DNA from 2 places in the Pontibacillus yanchengensis genome. Region 2 is predicted to be linked to the other one. Evidence: riboswitches for the same ligand, from Rfam matches in the RefSeq annotation. Region 2 holds a riboswitch; the other holds the start of a gene.
The links. Region 2 has a riboswitch for thiamine pyrophosphate ahead of GLW08_RS18065 (YkoF family thiamine/hydroxymethylpyrimidine-binding protein). Riboswitches for the same ligand answer to the same signal wherever they lie in the genome.

Region 1: it holds a riboswitch for thiamine pyrophosphate, as region 2 does, so the genes downstream of both, GLW08_RS00630 (ABC transporter substrate-binding protein) here and GLW08_RS18065 (YkoF family thiamine/hydroxymethylpyrimidine-binding protein) in region 2, are expected to answer to the same signal.

What each region holds. Positions count from the first base shown of each region.
Region 1 is NZ_WMEU01000001.1:131,619-136,042, reverse strand. It holds gene GLW08_RS00640 (poly-gamma-glutamate hydrolase family protein) at 1-574, opposite strand, end outside; gene purU (formyltetrahydrofolate deformylase) at 821-1,720, opposite strand; TPP riboswitch at 1,871-1,980, shown strand; gene GLW08_RS00630 (ABC transporter substrate-binding protein) at 2,124-3,128, shown strand; gene GLW08_RS00625 (thiamine-binding protein) at 3,133-3,426, shown strand; gene GLW08_RS00620 (ABC transporter permease) at 3,423-4,196, shown strand; gene GLW08_RS00615 (ABC transporter ATP-binding protein) at 4,189-4,424, shown strand, end outside.
Region 2 is NZ_WMEU01000007.1:66,709-71,132, forward strand. It holds gene GLW08_RS18050 (hypothetical protein) at 41-280, shown strand; partial or broken gene GLW08_RS22300 (hypothetical protein) at 377-424, shown strand; gene GLW08_RS22015 (hypothetical protein) at 497-652, shown strand; gene GLW08_RS18060 (low temperature-induced protein) at 701-1,396, opposite strand; TPP riboswitch at 1,597-1,698, shown strand; gene GLW08_RS18065 (YkoF family thiamine/hydroxymethylpyrimidine-binding protein) at 1,784-2,380, shown strand; gene GLW08_RS18070 (ECF transporter S component) at 2,377-2,955, shown strand; gene GLW08_RS18075 (ABC transporter ATP-binding protein) at 2,952-4,424, shown strand, end outside.

The DNA of each region.
Region 1 (4,424 bases), on a different contig from region 2:
TGGAAAATGCATCTTTCTTTGGTGTGTTGGATAAGGAAGAAAATGACGTTAGGTCACCACCTTCAAAGAAAGCATTAGCTTGTGCCTCTGTGTAAGTAATCGAAACCCCAATCTGAGAAGTAGAAGCTGGTTCAATTGTTGCATTAAAGCCATTCATTTCAAGATGTGTTTTAATCATACTGGTCAGCTTGTCGTCTTGCCCAGTAATTTGGGTAGTTACTTTTGAACCCTTTATCCCTTGAATGGAAACATGGGTCAATATATCCCTGCTTACAGTGGAGCTCGATTCAATGGTTGTAGCGGAAGATGTAACATCTTTAACATCGTAGTGATTGTATGTATTGCCTCCTGCTTGATCAGCAATAAAAGAGGATGCAGGTAAAAACTCTCCATCTTCTTTACCATCAATTAGTACCTGTGATTGATGGTCAACATATGAAAATTCCCAACAACTCTCACAGATAACTTCATCCTGAGTTTGAATGGCACTTTCCCCCAATACTGTTTTTCCTACAAATAAACCAACAAATAAAACGCAAACCATAAACGAGATTAATTTCAAATTAAAAGTCATGTGTGTAGTGTCCCTTCAGCATATATTTTGTTATTACTTACTATATCGAAATGGAACTACGACTTATGAAGTATTAAGTTAAATTATGAGTTTAATTTCCTAGTTTAGAGACTAAAAAATACCTATATATATAGTGCAAAAAACCTATGAATTTGTCATAGGTTTTTTGCATATATATATGAACCTCCCTTGACCACTATTAGCATACAAATTTGGCCCTTGGAATCCTTCTATTGCTCTAATCAATTAAAATACTATCGTTTTATTTTCAAATACAATAACACGATCCTCAAGATGCCATTTAACTGCACGTGCTAATACAGTTCTTTCTATCGAACGACCTATCTTTTTCAAATCTTTGACATCATCTCGGTGGTCTACTCTGTTAATATCTTGTTCAATTATTGGACCTTCATCCAACTCATTAGTTACATAATGAGATGTGGCTCCAATTAGCTTGACACCCCGTTCATGGGCACGCTTATGTGGATTTGCTCCAATAAACGCAGGTAAGAATGAGTGGTGAATATTGATAATCTCAGAAGGGTGAGCAGCTACAAAGTTTGGAGTTAGGATTTGCATATAGCGAGCAAGGACAATGACATCTATGTTGTATTCCTTTAGTAATTCCAATTGCTTTTCCTCTACTTCTGCTCGATTTTCTTTAGAGGCCGGGATATAATAGAATGGAATTCCAAATGATTCAACAATCTGCCTGGCATGCTCATGGTTACCAATTACTAAGGGGATTTCTGTAATGATATCTCCGCTTTGCCATTCAAATAAAAGCTCTCTTAAACAATGTAGTTCTTTTGATACGAATATAGCTGTCCTTTTCACATCATACACACTTTTAAGCTTCCAATCCATTGAAAAAGTTTGTGCTATGAGGCTGAATTGTGTTTTTAGCTCTTCTTCTTTAGTAGGTAAATCAGGGCATTCAAATTCAATTCGCATGAAGAAGGTCCCTTCCTTGGGATCAGTTGAATATTGGTTTGATTCCATAATATTGGCATTATTGTCTGCTAAAAACGTTGAAATGGCAGATACAATTCCTGGTTGGTCTGGGCAACTGATTAACAAACGCCCTCTGTTTTGTTGGTCCTGTTTAAAAGTTTGGATTTGTTCCTGTATAGATTGTGACATCAGAATCTCCTTCTTTATATATTCTTCAGTGATTTAGTATAGTAACACACTACTCTATTTTGCCCTTTTCCTATATCAATGTAAATAATACTTGAAAAAGATTCGCTTCTGTGGCAAAGTTTAGAAAAGGCGTTAATTAACTTAATAATATGAGAAATGTAGGGGGACCAGTGTTGCTGGTTGAGATAGTATGCGTTACATACTGACCCTTGGAACCTGAACTGGTTTAGACCAGCGTAGGGAACATAGTCAATCGATTAATAATGTATTGATATATGCACCCTAGGTATGGACCTAGGGTGTTTTTTATTTTCTTATCATACATTTAATCTTCCTACGCTTCCTGTTCTTCATTCCTATTTCTAGATTAACGCAATCTATGAACATATCAGGAGGTATTAAAATGAGAAAGTTTTTATTCGTCGTGCTTACATTAGTGGTTGTTATTTTGACAGCTTGCTCTTCCAACGAGCAAGGAGCAAGTTCTAAAGAAAATGAAGAAGAATTAAAAGAAGTATCTATCGTATTAGACTGGACTCCTAATACAAACCATACAGGATTATACGTAGCAAAAGAAAAAGGATATTTCAAAGAGCAAGGTCTGGATGTCGAAATCCTTATGCCAGGTGAAACAGGAGCAAATCAACTTGTTGCGTCCGGAAAGGCTGAATTCGGTGTAAGTGCTCAGGAAGCATTAACACATGCCCGTGTTCAAGATATTCCTATTGTGTCTATAGCAGCTGTAATTCAACATAATACTTCTGGATTTGCTTCACCAAAAGATAAGAACATAACATCACCAGCTGACTATGAAGGTAAAACGTATGGTGGCTGGGGTGCTCCGGTAGAAAAAGCCGTTCTATCATCTTTGATGAAGCAGGAAGACGCTGATGTAGAAAAAGTGGACATTGTCAACATGGGCAATACTGACTTCTTTACAGCTGTTAAACGTGATGTTGATTTTGCTTGGATCTATTATGGCTGGACCGGTGTGGAAGCAGAATTGCGTGGTCAAGAGTTAAACATGCAATACCTCACGGACTACTCCGAAAAATTAGATTACTATACTCCGATATTGACGACTAATGAATCGATGATAAACGAAAACCCTGAAACAGTGTCATCCTTTATTACAGCCGCTTCAAAAGGTTACACCTTTGCTAAGGATAACCCTGAAGATGCAGCTTCTATACTTATAGATGCTGTTCCTGATTTAGACGAAGAGCTTGTAAAAGCAAGTCAAAAGTGGCTATCTCCTAAATATCAAGATGACGCAGAGCAATGGGGTATTCAGGAAAAAGAAACTTGGAAAAATTATTCCGATTGGATGTATAATAACAATCTTCTGGAAGAACAGTTACAAGTCGAGGACGCATTTACGAATGAATTCCTACCAAATAAGGAGTGATCTTATGGCTAATTCATTAGTCAGTATTCAGATTTTACCTAAAACAAACAAGAACGACAATGTTATCCCTTATGTAGACCAAGCTATTTCTATTATTGATGCATCAGGTATCAAATATGAAGTTCATCCTTTAGAAACAACATTAGAAGGAAATCTATCAGAAATTTTCACCGTTATTGAACAAATGAATCAAAAAATGATAGATATGGGTTGTTCCAATGTCATCTCACAGATCAAAGTGCTCTATCAACCTAGCGGAGCATCTATGGATCAATTGACGGAGAAGTATCGTACATGAAACACATCATTCTTCAAGGATGGAGGCCCATTGCGGTCCTCATCCTTTTATTTATTATTTGGGAAATTAGTAGTAAACTATTTGCTATCCCAGCTTGGCTTATGCCTCCTCCTTCCGATATTTTTCATGAAGGAATAACAGGCTGGTCTAATTATAATGGCCATTTATTATCAACCATTCAATTAACGTTGCTAGGTTTTATTATTGGTACCAGCTTTGGTGTGATTGTAGCCATTGGGTTACATACTATTTCTGCTTTAAGAGAAATTGTTTATCCATTTATGATCCTATCTCAGAATATTCCTATTATCGTTTTGGCACCATTACTTGTAATATGGTTTGGATTTGGAACGCTCCCAAAGCTTATTATCATTACATTAGTTTGTTTTTTTCCTATCGCAATTGCCACTTTAGATGGACTTAAACAAACAAGCTCTGAATTGATGCATTACATGAAAATGGCGGGAGCTTCTAACAAGCAAATTTTCTGGAAGTTAGAATGGCCACACGCCCTCCCTTCTCTCTTTTCAGGTCTTAAAATTTCTGCAACCTATAGCGTTATGGGAGCGGTAATTTCTGAATGGCTCGGTGCTAAAAAAGGGATTGGGGTTTATATGACACTAGCATCCTCTTCCTTTCGTACAGACAGGCTATTTGTGGCTATTTTCATCATCATGATTGTCAGCTTAAGTTTCTTTGCCCTCATTGCTCTATTAGAGAAGAGAGTTATACGTTGGCAAAATAAAGGAGGGAAACATACAGATGGCTAACCTCTCATTAGAGTCAATATCCATGTCATTTGAAGGGAAGAAAATAATAGAGGATATCCATTTCGATGTGAAGGATGCTGAATTTGTAACCATTTTAGGTCCATCGGGAAGCGGTAAAAGCACACTTTTCCATTTAATTGGCGGGTTATACAAGCCTGAACAAGGACATATTTTTCTTAATGGGGAAGAAATAACTGGGAAAAGAGGTTCTATTAGCTACATGCCTCA
Region 2 (4,424 bases):
GCGTAGGTTTACATATAGTATAATCTAGGGGTAATGAAATATGAATAGCCATAACGAACAAGACATTATTATTGCTAAAAATACTATGGCGCAACAAAAAGAAACCATCTCATCCTTTTTGGATATTGCCGAGTCTATTGTAAAACAAACCAACCAGATAACTCAGACATCTACTTCTATCAACAACAATCTAGATGTAGCTGCGGAGAAAACTACGGAAGGTACACACATTTCACGAAAGAGATGCAAGAAATACAACAGTTTTCCTCTGTATTGCTAGAAAAGGTGAAGATTCTATCCTCCCTATTAAAAGCATTAACAGATATCATTTCAACCCTTCAAAAAATCTCTTCCCAAACTTGCCCTTAACGCTTCCATAGAAGCAGCTCGAGCTGGAAATACAGGTCGAGGTTTTAGTGTTGTTGAGCAAGAAGTTCATAAGCTCTCCGAAGAAAGCCATGAAGCAACAGAAACGAATGATGCTGGAACCGGAAAAGTGAATGCCGCAGCTGAAGTAACCAGAGATGAGATCCCGCGTAAAGACGTGGCGAAAGTGATTGTAGAGAATCTTAATAACGACAGTCTGATCAATAAAGAATTTCAGGTGACCAAAGGGGATACCCCTATTTTAGACGCGCTGAAAACCATCTAAACAAACAAAACCCTGTCCGATTCGTAAGGTCGGACAGGGTTTTTTGCTTTATTTTTTGTGACGGTCGGAGCGTGTTTCAGTCGCATTGTGATCGTGATCAGTCTGGTTGTCATGTATTTCAGGATTGAATGGTTCTTCTTGTGCATGGTGATTTCCTTGATTGTTATCGTAGTGCTCACTTTGCCCGTGGTGGTCTTGGTGCTTATGGTGTCCGTGGTCGTTCTGGACGTGCTCCGGATACATGGAACTGTTTTCTGTACGGTTTGATATGAACGTGCGATATACTTGCTCCGCATGTTTTTCTGCAGCTTCAACGAGTACGATGATTTTTCCGTCCTTCAAATGACCTTCGTACTGTTTTGCCTGCTCTTTCGGCATACCCATACCTACGAGGGCACCGACGATTCCACCGCCACCGGCTCCGACTCCTGCCCCCGTCAGAGCAGAAGCGAGAGGTCCTGCTGCGGCGATTTGACCGACTCCGGGAATGGCAAGAAGGCCAAGGCCGACTACAAGACCGCTGAGTCCCCCGAGCACTCCACCGGAGGCAGCACCAATTCCTGCTCCTTTACCGGCATTTTCCCCGCGACCGCCTCTATTCGAGGTGACACTTGTTTTGGTTTCATCTTCTAGTACATTCACTTTGTTTTTGTCCTGGGCAAAAACGGAAATGTCATTCACTTTGTACCCGTGTTTCGTTAATCCCTGAATAGCTCTTTCTGCATCTCCGACGTGTGAGAACACGCCGCCGATCAAGTGACTGGCCATGATAATTCCTCCTTTAAATTCTAACCTGCTGAACGATACCCGCGAACAGGTTGAATATGCAGCGACAACCTAAAAACAGGAAAAACGACCCACGGAAATGGCTGAAATAAAGAGGTTTACAAAAAATTCAGACTGATATATGATAACAGACAAAGAACAAAAAAACTGCATACCGATTGATGCACTAGGGGAGCCATACGTGGCTGAGAAGAACACAGTTCTGACCCTTTGAACCCGATCTGGATAATACCAGCGTGGGGAAGTGCGGTCTGAGTGATAACACAAACTCTTTTTGATAGACAGACTGCATCCCACGACCGGGTGCAGTCTTTTTGTTTTTTAAATCAGAAGGAGGAATTATAGATGAGTCAACAGTGCGGAAATTCAAGGATTGCAGGGTGTTCGTTTTCGGTGCATCCGATGACTGACCAGTTCGTGGAATATATCAAAGGAAGTCTGAAAGAAACGGACACATCGAATGTTTGGATGGATACTGACGAAGTGACGACAACGGTCCGCGGGGAAATCGAGCATGTTTTCGATGTTACAAGAGCTGTGTTTTTGAGAATTGCTAAGACCGGTGTACACACGGCATTCAATGCCACGTATTCCATCGGGTGTCCGGGAGATTCTGCAGGAGATCAGTACACAGGGGACATCGGTGAGCCTGCCAATGGTCTTCATGAGGTGAAACAGCATACCAGTGCAAAGTTTTCCCTTTATCCTATGGGCGGTGGGGATTATATGGAAGTCATTTACCGGGAAATAGACAGGATGAAAGAGAAAGGAATTGATGTGTCTGCCGTTCATTATGCAACGAAACTATCTGGAGATGTGAATGATACGTTCCATGGTTTGGAGGATGTATTCCGGGAAACGGAAAGAAGCGGATCTTCTCATACCGTAATGACAGTGACGATGTCGGCAAACAGTCCGTCTCAGAAAGAGGAGCAGTCATGAAAAACTGGAAGTTGAAAGAAATCGTGGTCATGTCCGTGCTTTCGGTAGTTTTCGCTGTCGTCTACCTGGCTTTTCTTCCTGTCGGAAAGGTGCTCGTGGGATTTTTCGGTCCAATCGGCTATGATTTCATTTTCGGCATCTGGTTCATCGTTTCGATCATTGCCGCCTATATCATTCGGAAACCGGGAGCTGCTTTTCTTTCGGAAACGATTGCGGCAACAGTGGAAGTGCTGCTTGGAAATGCGGTAGGGCCGATGCTAATTATCAGCGGAATGATTCAGGGACTCGGGGCGGAAGCCGGGTTCGCTTTGACCCGCTATCGCCGTTATGATTTATGGACACTGATGTTTGCTGGGATGATGGCCGGTGTGTTCAGTTTCGCCTGGGGGTACTTCCAATCAGGGTTTGCAGCCCTTGCCGGAGGTTATGTTCTGCTTATGTTCATCACCCGTGTCATCAGCGGTGCTCTGCTTGCAGGGGTAGCCGGCAAAGCACTAAGTGACGCATTGGCAAAAACGGGAGTGCTTTCGAGCTTTGCTTTAGGTAAAGAAAAACGGAAGAAGCATGCTGCATGATGAGCGTTCGGAATCTCACGTTGCAATATGAAGATATGGAAGAGCCGGTAATACAGGATGTATCGTTTTCCGTTGTAGAAAAGGAGACAGTACTCCTTCTTGGAGCGAGCGGGTCGGGTAAGAGCACGCTCACTCATTGTCTTACGGGTCTTTATCCAAGAGAACTGGAAGGAACAATGGAAGGGGAAGTCACTCTTCATGAGAAACCAGTGGCTGATGCTTTACCCGGAGCCATAAGTCGCAGTGTCGGCATTGTATTTCAGGATCCAGAGACTCAATTCTGCATGCTGACGGTAGAAGATGAAATGGCATTTGGACTCGAGAATCTACAGGTGGCCCCGGAGTTGATGGAGGAGAAAGTCGATGCGGCCCTTCAGGATGTCGGGTTACGGGAGAAAAAGAAAGAAATGATTACGGCCCTGTCCGGTGGAGAAAAGCAGAAGCTGGCACTCGCCTGTATTCTTGCCATGAACCCGCCTATGATCATTCTTGATGAGCCGACGGCCAATCTCGATCCGGTAGCGACAGAGGCGTTCGTTTCTCTACTGGAGACGCTGAAAGAAGAGCGCCATTTATCTCTTTTCATAATCGAACACGACCTGGACCCCTGGGTCTCTATGACAGACCGGGTATTGATGCTCGGAAGGGATGGACGAATTTTTTACGATGGACCGCTCCGCGAAGGATTGCAAGAACACGCAGGAAACCTGAAGCATCAAGGGGTCGCTATGCCGATGGTATCTGAGCTGGCACTTCAGGCAGGAGTAGCCGAACCTCCATTTCCATTGACGATAGATGAGCTGAGAAGGCGAAATCCTGTTCTGGAAGGGAAGCAAAGAGTGAGAAAAGATGAAATACCATTGCTTCGGGCAGAGAACGTAAGCTGGAAATCTGTTCTGAAAGATGTGAATGTGACTATTTCGAATGGATCTTTCACAGCGGTTGTCGGACCGAATGGAAGCGGGAAGACGACGCTTTGTCGGTTGCTTGCCGGTATAATATCCCCTTCTGCCGGTAAAGTCGAGCACCCTTTTGGAAAAAAAGAACAGTTCCGCCACGTCGGATATGTCTTCCAGAACCCTGAGCATCAGTTTCTCACGGACAGCGTATGGGAAGAGGTTTCCTATAGCGGTGCTAACCGTAAACAGGTACAGCAAATGCTTGAGTGGTGCGGATTGTCGAAGCATGTGGATATGCATCCCTTCCGTCTCAGTCAGGGCCAAAAGCGAAGGCTTAGTGTAGCCACGATGCTCGTAAATGATCAGGACGTTTTATTTCTCGATGAACCGACGTTCGGCCAGGATGCTGCGTCCACGGAACATTTGATGAACCTAATCGAGGAAAAACATCGCTCAGGAACGACCATTGTCATGATTACCCACGATATGGAACTTGTCGATACCTATGCTACCCGGGCCATTGCTATGAAAGAGGGAGAGGTTGCTTTTACCGGCGTTCCTGAAGAATTG